One region of the Colwellia psychrerythraea 34H genome, then DNA from elsewhere that is predicted to be linked to it. Evidence: predicted binding sites of a transcription regulator. Region 1 holds the regulator's gene; each other region holds the start of a gene.
The links. The regulator sigma-54, encoded in region 1, starts transcription at its own class of promoters, with help from an activator protein. The targets are predictions, from matches to a motif close to GTTGGCACGNNNNTNGNNT.
Positions count from the first base shown of each region.

Region 2: CPS_RS07365 (LiaF domain-containing protein) is a predicted target of sigma-54. The motif match lies at 1,248-1,266, and genes of this name have one in related genera.
Region 3: glnK (P-II family nitrogen regulator) is a predicted target of sigma-54. The motif match lies at 1,223-1,241, and genes of this name have one in related genera.

Region 1 covers NC_003910.7:4,793,688-4,796,974, reverse strand. Annotated here, with positions in the region: gene ptsN (PTS IIA-like nitrogen regulatory protein PtsN) at 103-555, opposite strand; gene hpf (ribosome hibernation promoting factor) at 664-951, opposite strand; gene CPS_RS20365 (RNA polymerase factor sigma-54) at 978-2,495, opposite strand; gene lptB (LPS export ABC transporter ATP-binding protein) at 2,603-3,287, opposite strand, start outside.
Region 2 covers NC_003910.7:1,708,298-1,711,584, forward strand. Annotated here, with positions in the region: gene CPS_RS07355 (sulfotransferase) at 1-4, shown strand, start outside; gene CPS_RS07360 (tRNA-(ms[2]io[6]A)-hydroxylase) at 400-972, shown strand; gene CPS_RS07365 (LiaF domain-containing protein) at 1,337-2,002, shown strand; gene CPS_RS07370 (DUF1697 domain-containing protein) at 2,077-2,595, opposite strand; gene CPS_RS07375 (benzoate/H(+) symporter BenE family transporter) at 2,715-3,287, opposite strand, start outside.
Region 3 covers NC_003910.7:638,293-641,579, forward strand. Annotated here, with positions in the region: gene CPS_RS02850 (alginate export family protein) at 1-382, opposite strand, end outside; gene CPS_RS02855 (glutaredoxin family protein) at 757-984, shown strand; gene glnK (P-II family nitrogen regulator) at 1,285-1,623, shown strand; gene CPS_RS02865 (ammonium transporter) at 1,636-2,916, shown strand; gene CPS_RS02870 (peptidylprolyl isomerase) at 3,074-3,287, opposite strand, start outside.

The DNA.
Region 1 (3,287 bases):
CTTTTTTAAGGGAATAATCCTTAATAAAATGAGGCGCCTTGATCATAAATCGCTCAGCGGTCCTGAAACACACAGCTTCAAGTGGCTTGGGTATATCTATTGCTAGCTTGCTTGTTGAATTAAGTTATAGAGTGCCTGATTATCATTGCATTTTCGAACTTGCTTGATCATCTTTTTATCACTAAATAGTTTAGCAATATTTTGTAGCGTATCTAAATGTTCTTGGCAGCTATTTTCGGGCACAAATAAGGCAACAAAAATATCTACGTCTCTATTATCTATGGCATCAAAATCGATTGCCTTTTCTGTTGTTATTAACACCGCAACAGCTTTACTTGTATTGGGCAATCGACCATGTGGGATCGCAATACCGTTACCTATACCAGTGCTACCCATTTTTTCTCTATTGAGTAAACTATCTAATAGTTCATCTTGCTCTATATCAGTTATTTGAATCGCAGCGAGTTGACAAATTCTTTCTAGAATACGTTTTTTACTGGTTACTGCTACATCACAACTAGTACAGCTTGTTGTTAATATTTCGGATAATTGCATAATCGTGTTAATGGTTTTAAGGCGCCACTTACGCTAAATCATTTAGCTCAGGACGCCTGCTTTAATAGGCTTTAATTACTTTAAAGCGGTCTTTCGGGCTAACTCAACTTAATGATGAGAAACCTTAGCTTTATACTTAAGAATCTGCCTATCAAGTTTATCAACTAAGGTATCAATAGAGGCATACATATCGGTGTTGACTGCAGAAGCAAATACTTCACTGCCATTCATATGAACATTAGCTTCAGCTTTTTGATTAAGCTTTTCTACGGTAAGTACAACATGGACATTATTAATGTGATCAAAATGTCGTTCTAATTTTGAGAATTTTGTATCGACATATTCGCGCAATGAACTAGTTACTTCAACATGGTGTCCAGAAAGATTAATTTGCATAAACATGATCCTTTTATTGTAGTCTTCTAAAGTAAACTCTTACGTTGATTTGACGGTGGTATCGCTAATGATTCTCGATATTTAGCAATTGTACGTCGTGCCACTTTTATTCCCTGCTCAGCTAATAAGTTAGCCATTTTACTATCACTTAACGGTTTAGCAGGTGTTTCCGCTAAGATAAGTTTTTTAATCAAAGAACGAATTGCTGTAGATGAACATTCACCACCATTCTCTGTACTGACATGACTAGAGAAGAAGTACTTGAGTTCAAAGATGCCTCTTGGCGTGTGCATATACTTTTGTGTTGTAACACGTGAGATGGTGGATTCGTGCATATCAACAGCTTCAGCTATATCGTTTAGTACCATAGGTCTCATGGCTTCAGCACCATGTTCTAAAAAACCTTGCTGGCGTTGAACAATACAATTGGACACTTTAAGTAGTGTGTCATTGCGAGATTCTAAACTCTTAATAAACCATTTAGCTTCTTGTAAGTTGGATCTAATAAATTGTCCATCATCAGTTGACGACTTCATTGTTTTAGACATTGCCGCATACTGTTTATTAATCGACAATTTAGGTGCAGTATCAGAATTTAATTCAACGACCCAACGGCCATTTTTTTTCTCAACAGAAACATCTGGAATAACATACTGGTCATCGCCTTTAATTACCGCATCACCCGGACGAGGGTTCAAGCTTTGAATTAAACGCATTACTTCACGTAGCTGATCTTCTTTTAATTTGGTTTTACGCATTAACTGGCGATAGTCTCGATTACCAAGTAGATCGATATGGTCGTTGATTATTAATTTACTTTCTTTCAGGTAAGGGGTATCAGCACTAAATTGATTTAATTGAATAAGTAAGCAATCAGGAATGGAGCGAGCTGCGACACCAATAGGATCAAACATATTAATACGTTTTAATACGGCTTCTACTTCATCAAGCTCGAGCCCTTCAGTGCCAACACTCTCTAAGATATCTTCTGGTGATACAGTTAAATAACCGGCGTCATCGACTGCTTCTATAATAGCAATTGCGATGGTTTTATCAGTATCGCTGAAAGGGGTTAATTCCATTTGCCATAATAAATGATCTTGAATGGAATCAGTGGTTTCACCCTGATAGGTGTAGTCATCAGCAGGGCTACTTACTGCGCCAGTATTTGATACCCCAGCACTGTAGCTTTCTTCCCAAGTAGTATCTATATTTAGTTCTTCTGGTATATCACTTTTTTCCATCGCCTCAGTAGTACTGATTTCGTCAATACTGGCCTGCTGTTCTTCACTACCATCGCCCGCAGGTTGATCCGTTTTTTCTTCATTAGTATTGGATGAAAAGGCTTCTTCAAGATTATTTTGTTCACTTGAATTATCACTTTGAGCTTTTTCATCAAGTTCAAGTAATGGATTGCTCTCTAAAACTTCTTGAATTTCTTGTTGTAACTCTAACGTAGACAATTGCAACAGCTTAATAGCTTGTTGCAATTGTGGAGTCATTGTTAAGTGTTGTCCAATACGGAGCTGTAGTGTAGGGCGCATCTAGGTTATATGATTTCCTATTTATTATTCTTAGTAGTTACGCTATTACAATGGGTAACTACTATTCTATTAAGTATTCTGGCTAAATATACTAGCCTATCGCTTTACTATAGCGTGAATTGTTCGCCAAGGTATACATCTCTGACTTTTTGATTAGCAAGAATTTGATCTGCATTACCTTGCGCAATAATTTCACCATGACTAACTATATAAGCATGCTCACAAACGTCTAATGTTTCTCTCACATTATGGTCTGTTATCAAGATACCTATGCCTCGCTGCTTTAAGTGTAAGATGATTTTTTTAATGTCGCCAACCGAAATTGGGTCAACACCAGCAAAGGGCTCATCTAATAAAATAAATTGAGGATCTGCAGCGAGTGCTCGGGCAATTTCAACTCTTCGTCTTTCGCCACCGGATAAGCTCATGCCGGTATTGTCTTTGATATGACAAATGTGAAACTCTTCTAATAAATTTTCAAGTTTCTCAGCGCGCTGGGTTTCACTAAGCTCTTTACGTGTTTGTAATATCGCCATAATATTATCAGAAACAGTTAGCTTTCTAAAAATTGAGGCTTCTTGAGGTAAATAGCCAATACCGCTTCGGGCTCTTTCATGCATAGGAGCAAGGGTAAGGTCTTGACCGTTGAGTTTGATCGAGCCATTGTCATTGGGGACTAAGCCAACAATCATATAAAAGGATGTGGTTTTTCCGGCGCCATTGGGGCCTAATAAGCCAACTATTTGTCCTGCGTCAACTTGCAAACTAACATTCTTAACGACTTGTCTACTT
Region 2 (3,287 bases), 2.3 Mb from region 1:
TTAGCTGCGATAAAAGTAATTATTAAACCCCTCAGTGGTTAGCTATTGTAGAGTGAAAAGTTCACAGGTAAAATCATGCCAATTTCGTCAATTAAATTTCATTAAATAAATATATACCCGTTCCACTTGAAGATGCATGATTCAGCTGGAATTAGAAACGCCTTTAGGCATGGCATTGATTGAAGAGAATAGTTATTCTATTGTCGAAATCAATAACGTAGCGTAAAGCGTTTCTAAACCAGCCCCTTGGGGGAAGGCTGAGCAAATCATACTCAGCGTTACATTTATTTTTAAGGGAATGACCCTTAATAAAAAAATGCGCCTTGATTATGAATCGCTCAGACTTCCTGAAACGAGCATCTTCAAGTGGAACGGGTATAGTCTTAGAGAGTAGTAACTATGTTTGAATTAAAACACCACACTGGTCAAGATTGGGTTGATGCTGTAATGGCTGATTTTAACCGTTTTTTACAAGACCATGCGGCAGCGGAAAAGAAAGCCTCAGGTATGGCAATGGCAATGTTATCTCATTATCCAGACAAAGCTAAACTTGTCCGTGCTATGACTGATTTAGCTATTGAAGAGCTTATTCATTTCAAACAAGTACTAAAGTTACTTGTGGCTCGCGATGTTACCTTAGGTCAAGATAAAAAAGACCCATACATTACTCAAATTCGTGCCTTATTTCGTAACGGTACTAGCTTCTTTTTAATGGATAGATTGCTTGTTGCAGCAGTTATTGAAGCCCGTGGTTATGAGAAGTTCTGGTTGGTTTCACAAGCACTGCCTGAAGGTAAAGACAAAGACCTTTATGAAGCGATTGCTAAATCAGAAGAGAAGCATAAAAACTTATTTGTTGAGCTTGCATACGAGTATTGCGATAAAGCAGAAGTTGATCAGCGTTTAGAAGAAATATTAATCGCTGAAGCAGAAATATGTGCAGGTCTCCCTATCCGCGCAGTACTTCACTAGTAGTTATTCATCATAGTAGTGTATTGCATCATTAATACGTCTAAAGTGCTCATTGACTAACATCGAATGTTTGAACAATGAGTGCTTTCATTTTATATTTTCGCAGCACATCTTTAAACTGAAAACCTCTCTTTCTTTCTGAATTACTTATTAAACATCTCAAATATTACTCTACCGTATTCCCCTTATTTTGGTCAAAATCACCATATAATTGTATATGTATCACTCGAATATTTCTTTGTGTTCATAACTTTTTGTATTTAAAGATAAATATTTTTGGCATTGTCGTTGCTTCTTTATTTGTTAGAGTGTTACTCATTTGTAAATAAGTAATCACGAAACTTAAAAAAACAAGGAAAGTAAAATGACCGTTACCCTAAAAGATAGACCTATTGAAACAGTACGTAGTGAAGTGATTGACCAATTGATCATGAATTATAGTCATGCTGAATTATCTTATGAGGCTTTTGAACGTCGTTTAGACCAAGCTATGGAATTGGCTAACCATCAAGACTTAGTTGATCTAACCAGCGACTTACCCTTAGCTGTTGACAAAGCTTTTGTCGAAAGTAAAAAACAAGATTTAGCCCCTAATTATGTAGGAGGTGAAACAGAAGAACTGGACTACATGGTAAATATTTTTAGCGGCAGCACACGTGGAGGTGTATGGCGAGTAGCAAAAGAAACTCGCTATCTAAGCATATTTAGTGGTACGGATATTGATTTTACTGATGCTCAATTTAGCCAAGAAGTTGTGCGTATTAAAATGTTTAGCTTATTTAGCGGCGATACAATTTATGTCCCAGAGAATGTCAATGTAATATCAAAAGCATTTTGTATCTTTGGTGGCATTGATAATATAGCGCCAAGCCAATCAAGGTCTTCAGGCGCTAATCAGAGTAGTTTGAATAAACCGACTATTATAATTGAAGGACTCTCTATTTTCAGCGGTGTTAGTATTAAAGTAAGACGAAGTATGAAAGAGCGCTTTGTTGAGCTGGCAGATAGTTTGAAAAATATATTTTCGTAATAAGAGTTCAGTTTATCTCACATCAAACGTAAGACTTCTATATAGTTAAAAGGTGCTACTTTTAGTAGGGCCTTTTACATTTTTTTTAACATAGCACTGACTTTATTGGTGGTATTTAAATTGCGACCTGAAGCTGGCTGGCCTAGACAAGCTTCTATATTAGTGACTAGTTTAGAGCGGCCGATACCATGTGGGGCATGTAAATAAAATACCTTGTCTTTTACAAGGTAGACTTCTGATTCAGCGAGGTATTTAGTCATTTTTTCTTGGTTTAACTCGATGGCATTATGGCAAAAATAAAAGTGCACGAACTTACCTTCGAATGTTTGATAGGGGTTATTTGTCATAGCGCTACTAAATTCTGCTTCATTCAAAATGAAGAGTTCAGGAGAAAAGCCAAAATTGTCCATTACAAGTTTATGAATGACATCGGCTGGATTAGTTGAGCTTTTTAAAACCACATTACCACTTTGAATATAAGAAGATATCTCTTCAAATTCAGCTTCTTCTAACAGAGGAACAAGCGCTTTCATAGGTAATAAATTTTTACCCCCAACATTAATTCCTCTAAAAAGTATTACATATTTTTCCATGTCAGTACCTTAAGTGTTTATGAATGCTCATAGGTATGAGCATTCATATGTATGAAATCTACAGTATTATTATCTCTTAACATATCTTAAAGTATTTAATTTTCAAATCGTACTTATAGTTAGCATAATTTGTCGTTGGATCTATTCAGCAAGCTTTGAGTCATTAAGGTTATTGAGCCGGCGATTAATCCCCATAATACAGAGCTAATATCCCATAGTGACAAGTTAGACGCTGTCACGAGAAAGGTAATGATTGCCGCTTCAGACATTTTATCGTCAGAGAGCGCTTGCTGAATACTACTATTGATAGTGGTAAATAAAGCCATACCCGCTAATGAATAAATTAGTGCATTAGGTAATGATGCGAAAGCTTGCATCAGGTATCCAGCAGAAATGGCCATTAATATATAAAAGCCACCACCAGAGATTCCAGCCCAATAACGCTTTTTAGGATCTTTATCCACGTCTTTAGTCATACATATCGCTGCTGTTATTGCCGCTAGGTTTATGGCATAACCACCAAAGGGAGCGGCAAGCATATTCACAAAGCCGGTAACACTTAATATCGACGATACCGGGGCTTTATAATTATGAGCTTTTAATACCGCAATGCCTGGCAGATTTTGTGCTGCCATCGTGACAAGAAATAAGGGAATGCCAATACCAAGTACCGCGGACATATTAAATTCAGG
Region 3 (3,287 bases), 1.2 Mb from region 1:
TTGCGTACTTGATAAAAGCTTGGTTTACGTCAGTACTTTGTGGATCAACAACTACTGGATATTCAGTGTTACCATTTTGAGTACTATTATAGTCATCTACTAGAGCATCTACTTTATCAACTTCTAAACCAAGCGAGAAGTTACTGTAACTGCCTGTGTCAATTGTGATACGACTTTTTAGCGTTAACGCTGCAGCCTTTTTGTCTATACCGTCTTGATCTACGCCTTCGTAACGAGCGCGTAAATTAACTTTAACTGTGCTCTCACTTAACGCTTCAGTAATGCTGTTGCCGTGTTCTGTTTCACCAGCAAAGGCGGTAGGAGCTGCTAAAATTGCTGCACTGATTAATGTTAAGGTAAACTTATTTACTACTGTTTTCATAATAATATCCTAATTTCATGTTTTTAAGAGGGGTCGTTAACTTTGTTATTATTATTGTTCTAAGTAACTGATGGGGGGAGTTTTGCACTGCATCAGATTGAATAGTTTGATTTAAATCAAGTTGTTAATATATGTATTTTAATAGGTTTACTAACTTGATTTAAATCAAGGTTAGCTTCAACTTAAATGTAGATTCCTATTGTTGGTACTCTTCTGGCTTAAAGATTTGATACAAGCACAATTGTACTCAAGAAAGTGTTACCCAGTTAAGCGCTGCTTAGGATAAAATGGCAAACATCATGCCCTGGCTTATCACGTTAACAGAGTAGCCCAAATTTTTAATATAGCTAGGTCGACCTAACTAAGGTAAAAAAATGAAAAGAGTTGTCTTATATACCATGGAAAAGTGTCCTCATTGCCAAACGGCAAAACGTTACCTTGAACAGCAAGGTATTGCTTTTAGGTTATGTAATATTAAAACGGCAAAAGGACAGAAAGAGTTTTCAGCCACCGGCTTTAGGGGGGTACCTGTGCTGAAGGTAGGTGACCAGCTACTTAACGGTTTTTCAGTTCAAGCGTTTACTGAACTGTATAAAAACTAAGTTTACATAATACTCAGTAGATTAATTTATTCTCCGTTAGTGTTTTCCTTGACTACCTTGTTTGAAAATACAAAATTAAAGACCCCTTATACTGCTTTCTTCTACATTATTTTAATTCCCCCACACACATTGCACCAGATGATCTCAGTGGAGTTGTTTTCTGCACGCTCTTGGTGCGAATAGAACCTTTTTAAAACTCAATTATCAAATAACCAATTGATTTTTAATATTAATTTATGTTGGCACATGAATTGTATTATCAGTTGTTAGCGATATAAAAACGATAACTAGAGGTTAACCATGAAAATAATTAGCGCAATCATAAAGCCATTTAAATTAGATGATGTTAGAGAGGCTATTTCTGAAGTAGGCGTCGAAGGTATCACGGTAAGTGAAGTCAAAGGCTTTGGTCGTCAAAAAGGGCATACCGAACTATACCGAGGCGCTGAATACCAAGTTGATTTCTTGCCAAAAGTAAAAATAGAAATTGCGGTGAATGAAGAACTTGTTGAACGTTTAGTTGAAGCCATCACTAAATCTGCTTACACCGGAAAAATTGGTGACGGTAAGATTTTTGTTTATAACTTAGAACAAGCTATCCGTATCCGTACGGGCGAGCAAGATTCTGAAGCACTTTAAAGGAGAATAATAATGGAACAAAATATATTTCAATTACAATACGCCTTAGACACCTTTTATTTTCTTATTTGTGGTGCCTTAGTAATGTGGATGGCCGCTGGTTTTTCAATGCTTGAAGCTGGCTTAGTACGTGCTAAAAACACTACCGAAATTTTGACTAAAAACGTCGCGCTATATGCAATTGCTTGTATTATGTACCTTGTTGTAGGTTACGATATTATGTATGGCGGTGGTGTTTTCTTAAATGGTATTGCGCTTGACGGTGCTAGCGATGCAGAAGCACTTGTTGGTGCTGTACTTGCTGAATCGGCTGAAGCTGGTTTTGATGGTGGCGCGGTTTACTCAAACGCTTCTGATTTCTTCTTTCAAGTAGTGTTTGTTGCTACGGCAATGTCGATTGTATCAGGTGCTGTTGCTGAGCGTATGAAGTTATGGGCTTTCTTAGCATTTACCGTTGTATTAACTGGCTTTATCTATCCTATGGAAGGTAGCTGGACTTGGAACGGTGATGCTGTCTTTGGCTTATATACCTTAGGTGACTTAGGTTTCTCTGATTTTGCTGGTTCAGGTATTGTTCACATGGCAGGTGCTTCTGCAGCATTAGCTGGTGTGTTATTACTTGGTGCTCGTAAAGGAAAATACAGTAAAGACGGTAAAGTTAACGCCATTCCTGGTGCTAACTTACCCATGGCGACATTAGGTACCTTTATTTTATGGATGGGTTGGTTTGGTTTTAATGGTGGCTCAGTATTAAAACTAGCTGACATTAATAGTGCTAACTCAGTAGCTATGGTGTTTTTAAATACCAATGCTGCCGCTGCTGCGGGTGCAATATCAGCGCTTATCTTTGCTAAAATATTGTTTAAAAAAGCGGATTTAACCATGACATTAAACGGTGCATTAGCAGGCTTAGTGGCTATTACGGCTGAACCTTCAACACCTTCACCATTGCAAGCAACAATCTTTGGTGCAATTGCGGGCGTTATTGTGGTGATGTCAATTTTAGCTTTAGATAAAGTGAAGATTGATGACCCAGTAGGTGCTATCTCAGTTCACGGTGTTGTTGGTTTCTTTGGTTTAATGATTGTTCCAATCACTAACTCGTCGTCTAGCTTCAGTGGTCAGCTTATTGGTGCAGCAACTATCTTTGTTTGGGTATTTGTTACTAGTTTCATTGTGTGGTTTGCTCTGAAAAAAGTTATTGGTATTCGTGTAAGTGCTGAAGAAGAATACGAAGGTGTTGATATCTCTGACTGTGGTATGGAAGCTTACCCTGAGTTCACTAGAGGTTAGAGCTCCAGAAGTTAGTAATATTCAAGTCTAGAATACTAAGAGTCAAACAAAAAAGCAGCGACATCACTAGATGATACGCTGCTTTTTTATTGACTCTCTTCTGTTTTACTAAATCAACTGATAGCTAATAGATAGTAGTTTACTAGAGAACAAGGGTTTAACTTTCGATAAAACGTTTTCTGGTTGCTAATAATCCTAACATTGCAATGGTAAACCAAGTCATTGAGCCGCCACTGTCTTCCACGTCAGGCACACTTTTATTTGGATCACTTGGGAAAGCATCATCGATATCCTTTACGCCATCACCATCACTATCAGGGTATTTTGATAGTAGAGGATTCAAACCGTCATCAGTAACTCCTGAACTATCG